3 regions of the Salmonella bongori NCTC 12419 genome follow, and region 2 is predicted to be linked to each of the others. Evidence: predicted binding sites of a transcription regulator. Region 2 holds the regulator's gene; each other region holds the start of a gene.

Region 1 (3,281 bases), 2.1 Mb from region 2:
AGCCTACGGCAATCTCGACGCCCAAAAAGCGCAGGATGATCTGGAACAAATCTATAAGCAGTGGCTTTCGCAAAATGCGCAGTTAATAAAATTAGCCAGCGATCAGAACCAGAGTAGCTTTACCCAGATGCAATGGACGCTGGGAATTATTCTGCTTATTGTGCTCGCCGTACTGGCGTTTATCTGGCAAGGGCTTCAGCACGTGCTGTTACGTCCGTTGCAGCGAATTATGACGCACATTCAGACTATCGCCGACGGGGATCTTACCCGTGTTATAGAGGCTGAAGGACGCAGTGAAATGGGGCAACTGGCTGCAGGCCTCAAAACAATGCAGCAGTCGTTAATCCGTACCGTCAGCGCGGTGCGTGATAACGCAGACTCTATCTATACCGGCGCAGGCGAGATCTCCGCAGGCAGCAGCGATCTCTCTTCCCGTACCGAGCAACAGGCCTCGGCGCTGGAGGAAACCGCCGCCAGCATGGAACAATTAACCGCCACGGTACGGCAAAACACCGATAACGCACGACAGGCGACTGGCCTTGCGAAAACCGCCTCAGAAACCGCGCGTAAAGGAGGACGCGTAGTGGATAACGTCGTGAGCACCATGAACGATATTGCCGAAAGTTCAGAAAAAATCGTAGACATCACCAGCGTAATTGACGGCATCGCCTTCCAGACCAATATCCTGGCGCTAAACGCCGCGGTGGAAGCCGCCCGCGCTGGCGAGCAGGGACGCGGGTTCGCGGTCGTGGCTGGAGAGGTACGCACGCTGGCCAGCCGGAGCGCGCAGGCAGCCAAAGAAATTAAGGTATTAATTGAGAACTCCGTGTCGCGCATTGATACCGGCTCTACGCAGGTACGCGAAGCAGGAGAAACGATGAAAGAGATCGTCACCGCCGTAACCCGCGTGACCGACATTATGGGCGAAATCGCCTCTGCGTCTGATGAGCAAAGTAAAGGCATTGAACAGGTGGCGCAGGCGGTATCGGAAATGGACAGCGTGACGCAGCAAAACGCCTCGCTGGTGGAGGAATCCGCAGCAGCGGCGGCAGCACTGGAAGATCAGGCTAACGAACTACGCCAGGCGGTCTCTGCGTTCCGTATTCGGCAGCCGTCTCGCCGGGAAACGCCGCCCGCGCCGGTAAGCAAAGGCTTAACGCCCCAACCCGCTAGAGAGCAGGCGAACTGGGAAAGCTTCTAATCAGAATGCTATCTGCCGTGCGGTTAATGCGCTTTACGCAATAAATAGCGGTACGGCAGTCCCTCCGTCTCTTGCGCCAGCAAATCGTGTTCCATAAAGGTACAGAACCCCGGAATATCACGCGTCGTCGCCGGATCGTCGGCGATAATCAGCAATGTTTCGCCAGTTTGCATGTTGCGCACCGTTTTGCGCACCATCATTACCGGTTCAGGGCAACGCAGCCCCAGGGCGTCAAGCGTATGGTCAGGGGAGGAAAACAGATCGCTCATCTTCGTCTCAATAGTAGAAAAACGGCGACATTTTACGCTCATCTTCGTCAGTAAGCCAGGCAGGTTAACGATTGCGTGAAAATTAGCCATTGCAATGCCAGCGCAAAACAGTATCATGCGGCGGTGCTTTATTGGGTTCCCTCACCCCATCCAACAAAAAGGTCACAATATGACTCCGTTTACACAATCACAGCGCATAAAAGCGTTGTTCTGGCTATCGCTATTCCATTTACTGGTGATCATTTCCAGTAACTATCTGGTGCAGCTCCCCATTACCATTTTTGGCTTCCACACCACCTGGGGCGCGTTTAGTTTTCCCTTTATTTTTCTGGCTACCGATCTTACCGTGCGTATTTTTGGCGCACCGCTGGCGCGCCGTATTATCTTCGCCGTGATGCTCCCCGCGCTGCTGGTATCGTATGTGGTGTCGTCGCTATTCTATATGGGGAGCTGGCAAGGTTTCGCCGCGCTGACAAACTTTAATCTGTTTGTCGCCCGTATCGCCGCCGCCAGTTTTATGGCTTACGCGCTGGGGCAGATCCTTGATGTGCATGTGTTTAACCGTCTACGCCAAAACCGTCGCTGGTGGCTGGCGCCAACGGCCTCGACACTGTTTGGCAATATCAGCGACACCCTTGCCTTTTTCTTTATTGCGTTCTGGAGAAGCCCCGACGCCTTTATGGCCAACCACTGGATGGAAATTGCGCTGGTGGATTATAGCTTCAAGGTGCTTATCAGCATTATTTTCTTCCTGCCTATGTATGGCGTTTTACTGAATATGTTGCTGAAAAAGCTGGCAGATAAATCTGAAATATCTGCATTGCAGGCAAGTTAAAGGTTCGTTTTCCGAGTTGTGATAAGATGAGCGAATGAGCCGTTATGGCCGTTTATCGAAAGGAAGAAGTCAATGCGCAATTTGGTTAAATACGCCGGTATTGGCCTGCTGGTTATGGGGCTTGCAGCCTGTGATAATAACGATACAAAAGCGCCGTCAGAAGGCGCCGCCGCGGAAAGCCAGGCATCCGGACAGCCCATCAGCCTGATGGATGGCAAACTCAGTTTTTCTCTGCCGGCAGATATGACCGATCAGAGCGGCAAGCTGGGCACACAGGCTAATAATATGCACGTTTATTCTGACCCAACGGGACAGAAAGCGGTGATTGTCATCGCTGGTGACAACACCAATGAAGAGCTATCCGTGTTGGCGAACCGCCTGTTAGAACAGCAGCGTAGCCGCGACCCGCAGCTTCAGGTCGTCACAAATAAGTCAATTGAACTTAAAGGTCATACCTTACAGCAGCTGGACAGTATTATCTCTGCAAAGGGCCAGACGGCGTATTCGTCCATCGTGCTGGGCAAAGTAGATAACCAACTGCTGACGATTCAGGTCACATTGCCTGCGGACGATCAGCAAAAAGCGCAAACCACCGCTGAAAACATTATCAATACTATCGTTATCAAGTAATCTTTAAGACGATGATACGGTCTCCGGCAGTGCAGACGGAGGCCGTTTTTTTAAGCGCCAGGTAAGCAATAGCGCTATCGCCACCAGTCCAGCCGCCGCCAGATAGATCACCGGTACGCCCGTCCAGGCCATCATCAGTCCCGCCAGCGGCCCGGTAATCCCCAAAGACATATCCATAAATACGGTATAGGTCGCCAGCGCCGCACCCTGATTCTGCGGCGGCACCGCCTTGACGGCCACCACGCCCAGCGCCGGAAAGACCAGGGAAAATCCCATCCCGGTGAGTAAAACACCGCTTTTCGCCATCCACGGCATAGTTGCCACCCCAACCAGTAGCAGTCCTGCG
Region 2 (3,281 bases):
GATGACGCCTAAAACAATTCGCTAATATTTTATCCTGTCGTTTAACGACAGGATAACTTCTCCTTTTGCGTCTTCTCTCAATTTGCTACCCTATCCCTACGCGCACCAGGGGTATTGTGCGTGCGCAATTTAATAATAAGGAGAGAAGCAATGTCGTTCGAATTACCTGCATTACCGTATGCCAAAGATGCTCTGGCACCGCATATTTCTGCCGAGACGCTGGAATATCACTATGGTAAACATCATCAAACTTACGTGACCAATCTCAATAATTTGATCAAAGGCACGGCGTTTGAAGACAAATCGCTGGAAGAGATCGTTCGTACCTCTGAAGGCGGCATCTTTAATAACGCAGCCCAGGTCTGGAACCACACGTTCTACTGGAACTGCCTGGCGCCAAACGCTGGCGGCGAGCCAGCCGGAAAACTGGCTGATGCTATCGCGGATTCCTTTGGCAGCTTCGCGGAATTTAAAGCGCAGTTCACGGATGCCGCTATCAAAAACTTTGGTTCCGGATGGACATGGCTGGTAAAAGGCGCTGATGGCAAACTGGCTATCGTCTCAACCTCTAATGCCGGTACGCCGCTGACCACGGATGCGACTCCGCTGCTAACGGTTGATGTGTGGGAACACGCGTATTACATTGACTACCGCAACGCCCGTCCAAACTATCTGGAACATTTCTGGGCACTGGTTAATTGGGCGTTTGTCGCGAAAAACCTCGCCGCATAAGTCTGAGAATACGCAGAAGGTTCGCCTTCTGCGTATGAGCACCATTTGCAGGAGGCGTCAGATCAGAACATTTCCTGGCTGAGGTACAAACGCCAGCCGCCATCACGCCGATATTTCTCTCCTGCGCTCACTCAACGTCCGTTCACATGTTCTACAGATAACAAACGCACCGACGTTGCCCCCCTCCCTCCGGGATAGCCCGCTACATAATAACAAAACATTTTTGCCATATAGATAACATTGAGGCAGTGCGAGGGAGGCGAGGCGCTCCCTCAAAAGAGAAGGAAAATCAGTGCAGAGCGGCGGTTAATCCACCAGCGACAATCAAGCCCAATGCAATAATCGTCGTGATCAATGAAAATTTCAGGTCGGTACTCATCAAGTTTTCTCCTTTTTATTCCCACACAAAAAGTGATATAGCGCATTTTTGCACATTCACGCACAAAAATCTCTCACGTTTTATACTGATAACTGTTTTTAACGCTTCCCCTTTTCCTCAAGATCAGACAAAATTCCAGGCTTACTGAATTAGCGTAACGGCCATTGACCCCTTCCTGACGTTCCGTGTCGTTTTCCGGCGTGCCGCAACCCTGACGTTGCGATTAGGGTGTGTGTAGGCAAACGTTTACCTGGCGTTTCTCAGGAGCTTAGCAAGGGTCTGGAGTGAAATGTAATGGCAACAATTAAAGATGTAGCGAAACGAGCAAACGTTTCCACTACAACTGTATCACACGTAATCAACAAAACACGCTTTGTTGCTGAAGAGACGCGTAACGCGGTCTGGGCGGCGATTAAAGAGCTGCACTACTCTCCCAGCGCTGTCGCACGTAGCCTGAAGGTTAACCACACTAAATCGATAGGTTTACTGGCGACCAGCAGCGAAGCGGCCTATTTCGCAGAAATTATCGAGGCGGTTGAAAAGAACTGCTTCCAGAAAGGCTATACGCTGATTCTGGGTAATGCCTGGAATAATCTGGAAAAACAGCGCGCCTATCTGTCCATGATGGCGCAAAAGCGCGTGGATGGTCTACTGGTAATGTGTTCTGAGTATCCGGAGCCTTTACTCTCCATGCTGGAAGAGTATCGCCACATTCCGATGGTCGTGATGGACTGGGGTGAAGCGAAGGCGGATTTTACCGACACGGTTATTGATAACGCCTTTGAGGGCGGTTATATGGCGGGTCGTTATCTGGTTGAACGCGGCCACCGTGATATCGGCGTTATTCCCGGCCCGCTGGAGCGCAACACGGGCGCCGGGCGGCTGGCTGGCTTCATGAAGGCGATGGAAGAAGCGTTGATCAAAGTGCCGGATAACTGGATCGTCCAGGGCGACTTCGAGCCGGAGTCCGGTTACCATGCGATGCAGCAGATCTTATCGCAGTCGCATCGCCCTACCGCTGTTTTCTGTGGCGGCGATATTATGGCGATGGGCGCTCTGTGCGCCGCGGATGAAATGGGCCTTCGCGTACCACAGGACGTTTCGGTGATTGGTTATGACAATGTGCGTAACGCGCGATTCTTTACGCCGGCGTTGACAACAATTCACCAGCCCAAAGACTCTTTAGGCGAAACTGCTTTCAATATGCTGCTGGATCGCATCGTCAATAAACGCGAAGAGTCGCAGTCTATTGAAGTTCATCCGCGTCTGGTTGAGCGTCGCTCAGTCGCCGACGGTCCGTTCCGCGACTATCGGCGTTAATCCCCACCGTCGGGAGCCTCCTCTGGCTCCCGTAGCCACTCCCGATTCAACGTTTCGCTATCGCCTAAATAGTCCAGTAGCCAGGACAGCGCGGGCGATGCCTCATTTTGTTGCCACGTCACACAACAAGCTGCATCGGGAAACGGATTCTCTAATGTCAGTGCTACCCATTTGCCACTGTCTATCCACTGACGGGCAAAATGCGTTGGCACCATTCCTACGCATAAACCAGCCGACAGACAAGTGGCTGATGACTCCCAGTCCGGTACAACAACCCTTTTTTGGTTATCAAGCAGCCAGGTAATTCGTTTCGGTAAGGTTCGCGAAGTATCTTCCCTGACCAGCGACGGCCAGTTGCGTAACGTATCATCGCTTAATGGCCCCTGCATCGACGCCAGCGGGTGATCGTGTGCCACTACACAGCTCCAGCTCAGGGTTCCCATATCCCGAAAAGCGTAACGTCCCCCGACCGGAATTGCCTGCGTCGCCCCAATGGCCAGTTCCACCCGTCCGTCGGAGAGCGCATCCCAGACGCCGTTAAATACCTCCTGAAAGACCAGTAGTTCCACATCGTCAAAATGGCGATAGAAATCGACGATCATTTGGCGGGTTCGTTCCGGCCTGACAATATTATCCACCGCAATCGCCAACTGCCCGCGCCAACCAGTAGCAATTTGCTGACACTGCTGGCGTGTGATCTGCATTTTTTTGATAACAGAACGCCCTTCTTTTAAAAACCAGGCGCCGGCAGGGGTCAATTCGACGTCACGATGACGTCGTACAAAAAGCGGTACAGCCAGCCACTCCTCTAACTGACGAACCGTATAACTGACTGCTGAGGGTACACGGT
Region 3 (3,281 bases), 1.5 Mb from region 2:
TGAAAGATGAAGCGTATTTATTCGTCTTCCAACAATGCTTCGTACGCCGTGGCGTCCAGCAGCGACTCCAGTTCGCTTTCATCGCTGGCTTTGATTTTGAAGATCCAGCCGCCCGCATACGGTTCGCTGTTCACCAGTTCCGGAGAGTCGCTCAGCGCATCGTTGACCGCCACAATCTCACCACTTACCGGCGCGTAAATATCAGAGGCCGCTTTCACCGATTCCGCGACGGCGCAATCATCGCCAGCGCTTACCGTCGCGCCAACTTCCGGCAGGTCAACGAAAACCATATCGCCGAGCAGCTCCTGTGCATGTTCCGTAATGCCAACCGTATAAGCGCCATCGGCTTCTTTACGCAGCCATTCGTGTTCTTTGCTGTATTTCAGTTCTGCGGGTACGTTGCTCATCAATTAATCTCCAAAAGGGTTGAATCACGCAGCAGCTTTGCCGTTACGTACAAAAACAGGTTTCGTTACTTTTACCGGCATTTCGCGATTGCGAATCTGCACAATCGCCGTCTCGCCGATACCGGCCGGCACGCGCGCCAGCGCAATGCTGTAGCCCAGGGTAGGAGAAAATGTCCCGCTGGTAATCACACCTTCCTGCTGATTACCCTGCGCATCGGTAAAGCGCACCGGCAGTTCGTTACGCAGTACGCCTTTTTCGGTCATCACCAGACCGACCAGTTGCTCGTGGCCTTTTTCACGCTGCATTTCCAGCGCTTCACGACCGATGAAGTCACGATCGACCGGTTCCCAGGCGACGGTCCAGCCCATATTGGCCGCCAGCGGAGAGATCCCCTCGTCCATCTCCTGGCCGTAAAGGTTCATGCCCGCTTCCAGACGCAGCGTATCGCGCGCGCCGAGACCACAAGGTTTTACGCCAGCGTCCAGCAAAGCACGCCAGAAGTCCGCCGCTTTTTCATTGGGCATCGCGATTTCATAGCCCGTTTCCCCGGTATAACCGGTGGTGGCGATAAACAGGTCGCCTGCCTGAACACCGAAGAAGGGTTTCATGCCTTCCACCGCCTGGCGCTGCTCATCGTTAAACAGGGTGGCGGCTTTTGCCTGCGCGTTTGGCCCCTGCACCGCGATCAGCGACAGGTCGTCACGCACGGTGATATCAATGGCATAAGGTTCAGCGTGTTGAGTAATCCAGGAGAGGTCTTTTTCGCGGGTGGCGGAGTTAACAACGAGGCGGAAGAAATCTTCGGTGAAGTAATAAACGATAAGGTCATCAATAACCCCACCCGATGCGTTGAGCATACCGGAATAGAGGGCTTTACCGGTTTTAGTGAGTTTCGCCACATCGTTTGCCAACAGAGAGCGCAGAAACTCCCGGGTGCGGCTACCACGCAAATCCACGATGGTCATGTGCGACACATCAAACATCCCGGCATCAGTGCGAACAGCGTGGTGTTCATCAAGTTGCGAACCGTAATGCAGGGGCATCATCCAGCCATGAAAATCGACCATGCGGGCGCCGCATAGCGTATGTTGTTCGTATAAAGGCGTCTGTTGGGCCATCTTTTCCTCGTTGAATTAGCAGGGCTAATAACCATTTTCATGGGAAATCTTCGCCACGAAACCGGGCATCGACGCCCTTTTTCCTGCGCCGACGCAAACGTTCTCTTGTTCCTGAACTTACCACCGAAGTCACCGCTAAACCATAAGCCTGAATTTGCCATCACATTAGCTTATGGCTAAAAGCCGCTAAAAAGCCATCAGCATAAAAAACCAATATCATGACGAATAACACCGATAAACAGGTAGCTGATACGATTTAACTCGCTATTTAGTGATATTAAATGCGGAAAAAATGCTGAAAATCGCCCAAGGCAAAAATAGAAGCATTAGAAAATATAATGTGAAATAAGCGGTAAAATTAGATTATTTCAAATGAGAAAGCCCTCCCGGCGCGACAGCCGGGAAAGCAAAGTGTGACGGGAATCAAACTCTTACAGACGTAAGATCAGACGCTTAACGAAGCCATTGCGGAAGATCGTTTAAGCCCATCGCCTGACGAATAAGCTGGGGTTTAACGCCAGGAAGCGTATCGGCCAGTTTCAGTCCAACATCGCGCAGCAGCTTCTTCGCCGGGTTCTCTCCGGCAAACAGCTCACGAAAGCCCTGCATTCCGGCAAGCATCATTGCCGCACTGTGTTTACGGCTACGCTCATAGCGACGCAAGTAGAGATGTTGGCCAATATCTTTGCCCTGGCGCTGAAGCCGGCGTAAATCGTCCACCAGTTCAGCAGCGTCCATAAAGCCGAGGTTAACGCCCTGCCCTGCCAACGGATGGATAGTGTGCGCAGCATCGCCGACCAGCGCCAGACGGTGCGCGGCAAACTGGCGGGCATAGCGGCCCGTCAACGGAAAAACCTGTCGTTCGCTTTCCACATGACATAACCCCAATCGATTATCGAAAGCGATAGTCAACGCCTGGTTAAATGCCTCGTCGTTGGCCTGGCGCATACGTTCCGCATCCTGCGAAGAAAGCGACCAGACAATGGAGCACAGATGCGGATCGCTTAACGGCAGAAACGCCAGAATACCTTCACCATGGAACACCTGGCGGGCAACGGCGCCGTGGGGCTCTTCAGTTCGGATAGTCGCCACCAGCGCATGGTGGCGATAATCCCAGAAGGTTAAGGGGATATCCGCTTTGTTACGTAACCAGGAGTTTGCGCCATCCGCACCAATCACCAGGCGCGCGGTTAACATCGCACCATTTTTTAAGGTCAGGAAAGCGTCGTTCTCTCCCCAGGCAACCTGCTGCAACTCCGCTGGCGCCATTAAGGTGATATCCACTGCTTGCTGCGCTTTTTGCCACAGTGCGTAGTGAATAACGCTGTTTTCAACAATATGCCCCAGATGACTATATCCCATGCTCGCGTCATCGAACGTAATACGGCCAAAGCTGTCTTTATCCCAGACCTCCATACCGTGGTAGCAACTTGCCCGGCGCGCCACAATATCTGACCAGACGCCTAACCGAGTAAGCAGTTTTTCGCTGGCGGCATTAATCGCCGATACGCGAAGCTGAGGCGGCGCATCGCTCGCTAACGGCTGGGGGACAAACTGATCCAGTACTGCAACGCGCAAACCGCTGCCCTGCAAGCCGCAGGCGACAGCCAGTCCCACCATGCCTCCGCCAACTATTGCTACATCAACACTTTGCACTATTTACTCCCGGACAAAACGTTATTCGTCTTTCGTGGACCTGATAAGCTTAACGCCATCAGGCATCGGTGCGCCGCTCCTGCCGGATAGCGGCATACG

The links. The regulator PurR, encoded in region 2, represses purine synthesis genes. The targets are predictions, from matches to a motif close to CANGCAAACGTTTGCNTG.
Region 1: a site for PurR is predicted at 1,531-1,548, ahead of tusA (sulfurtransferase TusA). Genes of this name have one in related genera too.
Region 3: a site for PurR is predicted at 1,617-1,634, ahead of gcvT (glycine cleavage system aminomethyltransferase GcvT). Genes of this name have one in related genera too.

What each region holds. Positions count from the first base shown of each region.
Region 1 is NC_015761.1:3,468,197-3,471,477, forward strand. It holds gene tcp (methyl-accepting chemotaxis citrate transducer) at 1-1,201, shown strand, start outside; gene tusA (sulfurtransferase TusA) at 1,225-1,470, opposite strand; gene SBG_RS16480 (7-cyano-7-deazaguanine/7-aminomethyl-7-deazaguanine transporter) at 1,640-2,305, shown strand; gene SBG_RS16485 (DcrB family lipoprotein) at 2,378-2,935, shown strand; gene SBG_RS16490 (MFS transporter) at 2,939-3,281, opposite strand, start outside.
Region 2 is NC_015761.1:1,374,904-1,378,184, reverse strand. It holds gene SBG_RS06525 (C40 family peptidase) at 1-25, shown strand, start outside; gene sodB (superoxide dismutase [Fe]) at 151-732, shown strand; gene cydH (cytochrome bd-I oxidase subunit CydH) at 1,022-1,111, opposite strand; gene purR (HTH-type transcriptional repressor PurR) at 1,406-2,431, shown strand; gene punR (DNA-binding transcriptional activator PunR) at 2,428-3,281, opposite strand, start outside.
Region 3 is NC_015761.1:2,911,486-2,914,766, forward strand. It holds gene gcvH (glycine cleavage system protein GcvH) at 18-407, opposite strand; gene gcvT (glycine cleavage system aminomethyltransferase GcvT) at 432-1,526, opposite strand; gene ubiI (FAD-dependent 2-octaprenylphenol hydroxylase) at 1,980-3,182, opposite strand.